3 regions of the Thioalkalivibrio sp. ALE25 genome follow, and region 3 is predicted to be linked to each of the others. Evidence: predicted binding sites of a transcription regulator. Region 3 holds the regulator's gene; each other region holds the start of a gene.

Region 1 (3,241 bases), on a different contig from region 3:
GCTGGAACGCCATCGAAACAGCCTCTCGCTGGAGAAGCTGCTCGAGCGCCGGCGGGCCGAGACCGCGCGGCATGACGCGCGGCGCCAGCAGACGGAACAGGATATGTGGGCCACCCGCCAGGCCCATGCGCGCGAGGCAGACGCGCGTTGGCAGGGTTCTTGAATGGACCCTGAGTATCGATTGAGGCAAAGGCCCGGGGATGACCCCGGCAGACCGAGGATCCGGCAATGATCGCAACACAGAATACGGGCCAGGGCATGCTGCCGCTGCTGCAACTGCTGGGCGGCAGCTCGATGCAGGGCCTGGACGACCTGAAAGGCCTGCAAGGCCGCCTCAAGGGCCAGGACGGCGAGGATTTCCTGGCCATCCTGGAGCCCCAGATGGAGTCGCTGTTGGCCAGCCTGGGCGTTCCCGGCGAGGAACTGGAAGGCCTGGACCTGGAGGCGATGCTGGCGCGACTCCAGGACTTGCTGGACGGGCAGCCCCTGGCCGCGGATCCCGAAGGGGGTGGCAATGCCTTGCCGGTCGCCGCGCTGATGGCTGCGACCCAGGAACCGGGACGAGCCGAGGTGCCCCGCGCCGAAGGTACCCCCGCCCGGGGAGGAGGCGAGGAGCGGGCCCTGCCGGTGAAGCCGCTGCCGGCCGCGGTCATGCGGCTGTTCGTCGAAGCGGCCCAGGCCAACGCCGGACGCGATGGCGCGGTTGCCCTGAAGCCCGACGTGATGGGTGCGCAGGGAGGCATGGCCCGCGACAACGTCCTGGAGATCCTCGCCCAGTGGATGGGGCAGGGGGGTGACGAGGCGCGCCGCGGCCGTTCCGACCCCCTGAGCGGGGTGCTGCCGGCCCAGGGGCTCGGGCAGGCCGAAGGGACGGACGGGGCGCGGGCGCTGCCGCGCCTCGATCTGACACGACTCCTGCAGCAGCCCAACGGGGCCCGGGAGCTGGCCGACCAGGTTCGCATGCTGGCCCAGGCGCAGGGCGGGCGTACCGAACTCAAGCTGCACCCGCCGCAACTGGGCAGCCTGGATGTGCGTGTGCTGGTCGAGGGTGATCGCACCAGTATCCAGTTCATCAGTGCCAATCCGGTGACCCGCGAGGTGCTGGAGGCGGCCATGCCGCGCCTGCGTGACAGCCTGGCCGAAAGCGGCCTGATGCTGGACGATGCGACCGTGTCCGACCACGCGGCCGAGGAGCAGGCGGAGCAGGAGGCCGGCGAGACGGCGCTCGCGGCGGATGACGAGGCCGCCGAGGCCGAGGACCGCGAGGCCGCCGATGGCAGCACGCTCTCCATGCTGAACCGGCGCCTGGACCTGTTTGCCTGACCGGCCGTGCTTGGGTGCAGCCGCGGCCTGCGGCCGTGGCTGCAGGCCCGTTCCTGCGCTTATGCCGGCTTCCCCCATGTTCCCGTGTGCCGCCAAGATTCCGTCTTTCACGGCGGCCGGGCGGCCGATTCTTGACGTTCTTCATGTTTTCCGCGCCCGCGTTTACCCCGGAAAACCGCCAGTAAACAAGCGTAACTTACGGATTACAAAGACTAAAACGACTTCTGGCATCAGCCTTGCTATGGTCTGTACCGAGAACGAATCCTCGGTTTACCGGACAGCGGGTGCGATATGGCAGAGAAGGAAGTCAATCTGGACGACGACGAAGGCGGCGCCCCGAAGAAGGGCGGGAAGGGCAAGCTGATCGTCCTGATCCTGGTCGTCCTGTTTCTCGTAGCCGGCGGTGCGGCCGCCGCCTGGTTCTTCCTGATGGCGGACGGTGACGATACCGAGCAGGTCGAAGCCGGCCCGCCCGAGCGGCTGTACACCAGCCTCGAGCCGATGACGGTGAACATCGAGGCCCCGGGGCGCATCCGCTACCTGCGCGCGGAACTTGCTCTGGTGACCCATGACCCGGCGGTCGCCGAGGCCTTCGAACGGCACCTGCCGGCAATCCGAAACGACCTGCTGGGCATCCTGGCGGAACAGCGCTACGAGGATCTCAATACCCGCGCGGGCAAGGAGGCCCTGGCGGAAGAACTGAAAGAGACGATCGCCGGGATCCTGCGTTCCCGCGATGCCCCGGACGCGGTCGAGGCCGTGCTGTTCAACGAACTGGTGATGCAGTAGGAGCCCCGTCATGGCACAGACGGATATCCTCAGCCAGGACGAGATCGATGCCCTCCTGCACGGCGTGGACGAGGGCGACGTCGAGACCGAAGACCCGTATCCGAGTGATGGCCAGGCACGCGAATTCAACTTCGCCACCCAGGACCGGATCGTGCGTGGGCGCATGCCCACGCTGGAGATGATCAACGAGCGTTTCGCGCGTCACCTTCGGGTCCGTCTGTTCAACGTGCTGCGCCGCTCCGCCGAGATCTCGGTGGTGGGCACCCGCATCACCAAGTTCTCCGAGTACATGCATTCGCTGTTCGTGCCCACCAGCCTGAACCTGGTGCGCGCGCATCCGTTGCACGGCACCGGGCTGTTCGTGTTCGACCCGAAGCTGGTGTTCATCCTGGTGGACAACTTCTTCGGCGGCGACGGGCGCTACTACACCCGCATCGAGGGGCGTGACTTCACCCCGATGGAGATGAAGGTGGTGCACGGCGTGCTGGAAGGCGCGTTCGAGGACATGCAGAAGGCCTGGCAGCCGGTCATGGAGCTGGAGTTCGAGTTCCTGAACTCCGAGGTCAACCCGCAGTTCGCGAATATCGTCTCGCCGACCGAGATCGTGGTGATCAGCGAGTTCCACATCGAGCTCGACGGGGGCGGCGGCAACCTGCACGTGACCCTGCCGTACTCGATGATCGAGCCGATCCGCGAGCAGCTGGACACCGGTATCCAGTCGGACCGCTCCGACGTGGACCAGCGCTGGATGCACGCACTCCAGGAGGAGATCCAGACCGCCGAGGTCGAGATCAGCTCCATCCTGGCCGAGACCGAGGTGACCGTGCGCGAGCTGCTGGATATCCAGCCGGGCGACATCATCCCGGTTGATCTCCCCGAAAAGATTTCCCTGCAGGTCGAAGATATCCCGATGTTCCGCGGGAAGTTCGGCGTATCCAATGGGCTGAATGCGATCCAGATTTCGGAACGCATCATCAAACGATAGAGGGCCGCAGCATGGCAGACACCGACGATCCCAAACAGGACACCCCCGGCCCCGACGCGGAGGCCGCCGCCGAGAATCTGGAGACGGAGGGCGGTTCCGATGACCAGGCCCTGGCCGACGAGTGGGCGGCCGCCCTGGCGGAGC
Region 2 (3,241 bases), on a different contig from region 3:
TTCAAGGTGCGCGAGGTGATCCCGTCGCCGCCGCTGCGCCAGATCCCGGGGTCGATGAGTGTGGTGCGCGGTGTGGCTACGCTGCGGGGCGGCACGGTGCCGATCATTGATCTGGCGCGCGCCATGGGCCTGCGCAGCGCGGCCGGTGCCAGCGACAGCGGCGACCAGAAGGTGGTGGTCACCGAGTTCAACCGTTCGGTTCAGGGGTTCTGGGTATCGGCCGTGGACCGGATCGTGAATGTGAACTGGCAGGACGTGAAGTCCCCTCCGCGTGGTACGGGGCGCGAGTCCTTCCTGGTCGCGGTCACCGAGATCGACAACAAGCTGGTCGAGATCATCGACGTGGAACGGGTGCTTTCGATCGTCAATCCTCTGCCGACCGAGGTCTCCGAGTCCATCCGAGCGGACGCCACGCCAGCGGGGGGGCGCAAGGTCGTGATCGTTGACGACTCGGTCGTGGCGCGCAAGCAGATCGAGGGGGCGATTCGCGGTCTCGGGTTCGAATACGAGGTTTTCAAGGATGGTCAGGAGGCGCTCGACTTCCTGGAGCAGAAGGCCGGGGAGGGCCCGGTTCGCGACCAGATCGAGCTGGTGATCTCGGACATCGAGATGCCACGCATGGACGGCTATACGCTGACGGCGCGGATCCGGGACAATCCCGCCCTGAAAGATCTGAAGGTGCTGCTGCATTCCTCGTTGAGCGGCGAGTTCAATACCGACATGGTCAAGCGCGCCGGGGCCGATGCGTTTCTCTCGAAATTCAACCCCGACGAACTGGCCAACGCGGTGCTCGACCAGACCGGGCGCGAGGATCAACAGGTCGAATGACCGCCGGGGGGAACGGGGTTGCCGCCCGGCAAGGCCGGGGCGGCGTCACATGGCCGACAAGGGCCCAGTGTCGTGTCCCGCCTGCGACACCGTATACTGAAACCCGCTACCGGGGATTCCCCCTGCGTTTCGTGGCGCGGGCGCCGCTGTCAAGGACTCGTCATCAGGATGCTAATCACCATGGACTGTGCTCGGGGATGAACCGGTGATCGATTCCCGCGATTACGAGGAGTTTTCCCGCTTCCTGCAGGACTGCTGCGGCCTGGTGCTGGGTGACAGCCGTCAGTATCTGGTGTCGAGCCGACTGTCCCGGCTGCTCGACGAGTTCGACTTCAAGAGCGTGCCGGAGCTCCTGCACGCGATGCGGCAAGCCCCGAATCCGCGGCTGCGCACCCGTGTGATCGACGCGATGACGACCAACGAAACCTCGTGGTTTCGCGATGGCTTTCCGTTCGAGATCCTCCGGCATGTGTTGTTGCCGGAGCTGGCTGCGAAGGGAAGCAGCATCAAGGTCTGGTCTTCCGGCTGTTCCAGTGGCCAGGAGGCCTACAGCATCTCCATGGTCGTCTCCGAGTGGGAGGAATCCCGCCCCCCGCGCAAGGTGCCGGTATCCATCCTGGGGACGGACCTGTCGGAGAAGATCCTGGATGACGCCCGGCGGGCGGTCTACGACGGCCTGAGTATTGTGCGCGGGTTGAGCGAGAGCCGCCGCGCGCGCTTCTTCGAGACCGTGACGGACGGCCACAAGGTCGTTCCCGAGGTCCAGCGGCGCTGTCGTTTTCAGAAGCTCAACCTGATCGACAGCTACGCGGCACTGGGCAAGTTCGACCTGGTGTTCTGCCGCAACGTGCTGATCTATTTCTCCGGCGAGACCAAGCGACAGGTTCTTGACGGTATTGCCCGGCAGATGAATCCGGGCGGCTATCTGTTTCTTGGCGCTTCGGAGACGGCCGGCCCGTACACCAAGGCCTTCGAGACGGTTCGCACCGACTACGGCTCGGTCCTCCGGCTCAAATCCTGACGCCCCTCCGTCGCAGGGCCGCCAGGTCCGAAACGCCCGCGCAATGCGGCCGCGACTCGAATTGCCCCCTTCCCACGTTTCCCGCTAAGGGCGTCCCCAGCCGAGACGGATTCCCGTCGCTGGCATAGCGATTGCATCGGTCTCCTCGCAAAGGGCCGCAATGGCTGCGTCCCGGTTCTGGTAGCGAGGGTCCGCCACGGGCGGACAGGACGGAAACGATGAGTCTCTCTCTCGACAAGGCGATGGGCATCCTGCCGCAGGCGGTCAACGTGCGCGCCCAGCGCATGGAGCTGCTGGCCTCCAACATCGCCAATGCGGACACCCCGAACTACAAGGCGCGCGATATCGACTTTCGCGCGGTGCTCGAGTCCGCGGCTGGGAGCGGCAATCACTTGCCCATGGCGCGTAGCCAGGCGGCGCATATCGACCCCAATGCCGGGGCGATGAACGGGCAGGCCGAGGCGCTTTATCGCGTCCCTTCGCAGGCGTCCCTGGATGGCAACACGGTGGATCCGCAGATGGAACGTGCCGCCTTTGCCGAGAACGCGATCCAGTACCAGAGCAGTCTGGAATTCCTCAATCGCCGGGTCTCCGGCATCCGCGAAGCCCTGAGGGGCGACCGTTAACGCGGGCCTGATCGGGAGATCGATGTCGTGAGCAATATGTTCAGTCTGTTCAATACCTCGGCTTCGGCGCTGTCGGCGCAGTCGGTGCGCCTGAATACCGTGGCCTCGAATCTGGCCAACGCGAACACCGCCGCCACCAACCCGGACGAGGCGTATCGCGCCAAGCAGGTGCTGTTCCAGAGCGTGATGGATCAGGCCAACCCCAATGGTGCGGCGACGTCCGTGCGGGTGGCCGGCGTGACCGAGTCGCAGGCCGCGCCACAGGCCCACTACGAGCCACACCACCCGCAGGCGAACGAGGAGGGCTACATCTTCCGCCCGGCGATCAGCGTGGTCGAGGAGATGGCCAACATGATGTCCGCCTCGCGCAACTACGAAGCGAACGTCGAGGTGATGGAGACCTCGCGTCAGCTGCTCCAGCGCACATTGCAGATCGGCCAAGGCTAGAGGAGCCCGCCATGACACAGATTTCCCCCGAATTGCTGGATCGCCTCGGCCTGTCGCGCCCGGAGAAGAAGCCGGAAGGCGAGATGGACCGCCTCGGGCAGTCCGACTTCCTCAAGCTGATGACCACCCAGCTGGAGAACCAGGACCCGATGGAGCCGATGGATAACGGTGATTTCCTCGGCCAGATGGCGCAGTTCTCCACCGTGACCGGCATCGAGCAGCTGTCCAAGTCCTTCGAGAAGCTGGCGCAGTCCCTGGGGCAGAACCAGACGCTGCAGGCGGCTTCGCTGGTTGGCAAGGATGTACTGGTGCCCGTCGA
Region 3 (3,241 bases):
CATGGGGGATCGCAACCCCATGGCCCAGGCCGGTGGAGCCCAGCTTTTCGCGCGCGGACAGGGCCTCGAAGATCGCGGTGCTGCCCGGTCCGCCGGCATCACCGCCGCCGGCGAGGAGTTCCGACAGGGCCTCCAGGGCCCGCTTCTGACTGGAGCATTCCGGCTCCAGGCGGATGCGCTCGGCGGTGATCAGCTCGGCAATGGACATGGGTCAGGAGGCCTGCTCACGGTTGCGCTGGGCGCCCTCGGCCCGGTGATGATCCTTGACCTTTTCCTTGTGCTTGATCAGCTGGCGGTCGACCTTGTCGATCAGCGCGTCGATGGCGGCGTACATGTCCTCGTGGGAGGCCTCCGCGTGGATGTGATTGCCGCTGACCTGGAGATTCGCCTCGGCCTTGTTGAACTGGTTCTGGGTCTTCTCGTGGGTCAGCACGACGTGCACGTCGATGACCTTGTCGAAGTGGCGTTCCAGCTTCGCGAACTTCTCGTTGACGTAGTCGCGCAGGGCGTCGGTGAGGTCCACATGGTGGCCGGTCAGGTTGATCTGCATGGTCGGGACTCCTTGGTTACTTGTGGCCGGTGGGCATGGAGGCCATCTGCCGGCGTTCGCTGGATGAAGGGATGTGCATCGCCTCGCGGTACTTGGCCACGGTGCGACGCGCCACATTGATGCCCCGGTCCGCCAGGATCTGGGCGAGCCGGGCATCGCTGAGCGGCTTGTTCGCGGGTTCGTCGTCGATCAATTCGCGAATCATGGCACGGATGGCGGTGGCGGAACACTCGCCACCGTCGTTGGTGCCGACATGGCTGGAGAAGAAATACTTGAACTCGAAGACCCCGCGCGGGGTGTGCATGTATTTCTGGGTGGTCACCCGGGAGATGGTCGATTCGTGCATCTCCAGGATCTCGGCGATATCGCGCAGGATCAATGGCTGCATCGCGACCTCGCCGTGTTCCAGGAAGCCTTGCTGGCGATGGACAATCGCCTCGGCGACGCGCAGCAGGGTGTCGTTGCGGCTGTGCAGGCTCTTCAGGAACCAGCGCGCCTCCTGCAGCTGGTCGCGCATGAAGGCACTGTCGCGGGCATCCGATACCTGGCGCACCATGCCGGCGTAGAGGTCGTTGATACGGATGCGTGGCGCGATTTCCGGGTTCAGCTCCACGCGCCAGCCCTCCGGGGTGTGGCGCACGTAGACATCGGGCACCACGTATTCGGAGGTGGCGGCACTGATCTGCGCGCCCGGCCGCGGGTTCAGGGTGCGGATCAGGTCCAGGGCGCGCGCCAGTTCGTCCGGGTCGCGCACACCCGACTGGCGTTGCAGGGCTTTGTAATCGCGCTTGCCCAGGCTGTCCATGCCGTGTTCCAGGATCGCCCGGGCGGCCTCGCGGGCGGGGGCGTCCGGGGCCAGTTCGCGCAGCTGAATCTCCAGGCATTCGCGCAGATCGCGCGCGCCCACGCCCAGGGGGTCGCACTGCTGGATCCAGTGCAGGACTGCCTCGACCTCATCCACGCCGACGGGCTCTTCCTCGCCGCGGCTGATGGTCTCGGCCAGCGTCTCGAGGTCGCCTTCGAGATAGCCGTCGGGGCTGATCGCGTCGATCAGGGCCGCGCCGATGCGCTGGTCGCGCGGAGTCAGGTGGCTCAGGTGCAGCTGCCACAGCAGGTGGTCCTGCAGGCCCTCGCCGTCGTCGTCGCTGGTGTTTTCCAGCGGGTCGCGGTCATCCACGCCCTTGGGGGCGGGCGGCGGTTCGTAGATGTCGTCCCAGCGGCTGTCGGTGGTGAGCTCCTCGGGAATCACGTCATCGCTGGTGGTAGTGGCCTCCATGCGGTCGCCTTCCACCACCTCGCCCTCCGCGTCCAGGCGCTCGGCCCCGCCCATGTCGTCCTCGTCTTCCACCTGTTCGAGCATGGGGTTGCTCTCCAGCGCCTGCTGGATCTCCACCTGCAGCTCGAGCGTGGACAACTGCAACAGGCGGATCGCCTGCTGCAGTTGCGGGGTCATGGTGAGCGTCTGACCCAGCTGAAGATTCAGGCCGGGTTTCAGCATTGGCTGTGCGGGTCGCGGGTGACCATAAGAGCGATCTTAAATGCTGCCTCGTGGTTTGTGCACCGGCGCGGGTTGTGCGCGTGCCGGAATCACAGGCGGAAATTCTCGCCGAGATAGACCCGGCGCACCTGGGGGTCGGCCAGTAGCTCGTCGGGTGTCCCGGCGGCCAGCAGGCGCCCCTCGCTCAGAATATAGGCCCTGTGGCAGATCCCGAGGGTCTCGCGCACGTTGTGATCGGAGATCAGAACCCCGATGCCGCGCGCTGCAAGGTGGCGAATTACATCCTGGATATCGCCCACCGAGATCGGGTCCACCCCGGCAAAGGGCTCGTCCAGGCAGATGAATTGCGGGTCACCGGCCAGGGCCCGCGCAATCTCGGCGCGCCGACGTTCGCCGCCGGACAGCGCGATCCCGGGGCTGTGGCGCACGGTCTCGAGCTGAAACTCCTCGATCAGCGCGTCGCCGATACGCCGGCGTTCGTGGCGGTCCAGTCCGGGACGCAGTTCCAGCACGGCCTGCAGGTTGTCCCACACGCTCAGGCGGCGAAAGATCGAGGCCTCCTGGGGCAGGTAGCCGAGACCGGCGCGGGCGCGCACGTGGATGGGCGCGCGGGTGATGTCGTGCCCGCCCAGGGTGATGCGCCCGGCGTTAGGGCGGATCAGCCCGACCAGGCTGTAGAAGCAGGTGGTCTTGCCGGCGCCGTTGGGACCCAGCAGGCCGACCACCTCGCCCGGTGCGAGGTCGACATCCACCTGGTCGAGCACGGTGCGCTGGCCGTAGCGCTTGGTCAGTTCGCGCCCGATCAGGCGATCACGGGCCTCGGCGGGTGCTGGCGCCGGGCTGGTGGCGGGTGCGTTCATTCGTCGTCGCGTGGCTGGATGGTGATGCGTACGCGTTCGCTGTCGTCCTCGCCGCGTTCGGCCTCGATCACGTCGGTGGTCAGGTCGTAGGTGATGCGCTTGCCGCGCGCCTCTTCGCTGGCGGTGATCACATGGGCCTGGTCGGTGAGGATCATGCGGTCATCGTTCAGCAGGTAGTCGATGCGCAGCGCGGTGGCGATGCGCATCTCGCCGGTCTCGGGGTCGGGGGATTCCAGGCGGGCCGGCTCGCCGTGGGCCTCCATCTCGTAGGGGCGACGATCCCGGGTGCGCACGTAGACCGTGTCGGCCTCCAGCGTCATGTCGCCGCGGATC

The links. Region 3 encodes sigma-54, which starts transcription at its own class of promoters, with help from an activator protein. Its sites were predicted from a motif close to TGGCANGNTNCNTGCTT; they were not measured.
Region 1: a site for sigma-54 is predicted at 1,549-1,565, ahead of fliL (flagellar basal body-associated protein FliL). Genes of this name have one in related genera too.
Region 2: a site for sigma-54 is predicted at 1,970-1,986, ahead of flgB (flagellar basal body rod protein FlgB). Genes of this name have one in related genera too.

What each region holds. Positions count from the first base shown of each region.
Region 1 is NZ_KB897928.1:91,493-94,733, forward strand. Features, by position in the region: gene fliJ (flagellar export protein FliJ) at 1-163, shown strand, start outside; gene C996_RS0104435 (flagellar hook-length control protein FliK) at 229-1,323, shown strand; gene fliL (flagellar basal body-associated protein FliL) at 1,615-2,112, shown strand; gene fliM (flagellar motor switch protein FliM) at 2,123-3,097, shown strand; gene fliN (flagellar motor switch protein FliN) at 3,109-3,241, shown strand, end outside.
Region 2 is NZ_KB897934.1:71,096-74,336, forward strand. Features, by position in the region: gene C996_RS0110130 (chemotaxis protein CheV) at 1-828, shown strand, start outside; gene C996_RS0110135 (protein-glutamate O-methyltransferase CheR) at 1,034-1,849, shown strand; gene flgB (flagellar basal body rod protein FlgB) at 2,068-2,475, shown strand; gene flgC (flagellar basal body rod protein FlgC) at 2,503-2,922, shown strand; gene C996_RS0110150 (flagellar hook assembly protein FlgD) at 2,934-3,241, shown strand, end outside.
Region 3 is NZ_KB897925.1:164,972-168,212, forward strand. Features, by position in the region: gene C996_RS0100845 (PTS sugar transporter subunit IIA) at 1-208, opposite strand, end outside; gene hpf (ribosome hibernation-promoting factor, HPF/YfiA family) at 212-550, opposite strand; gene C996_RS0100855 (RNA polymerase factor sigma-54) at 567-2,048, opposite strand; gene lptB (LPS export ABC transporter ATP-binding protein) at 2,138-2,908, opposite strand; gene lptA (lipopolysaccharide transport periplasmic protein LptA) at 2,905-3,241, opposite strand, start outside.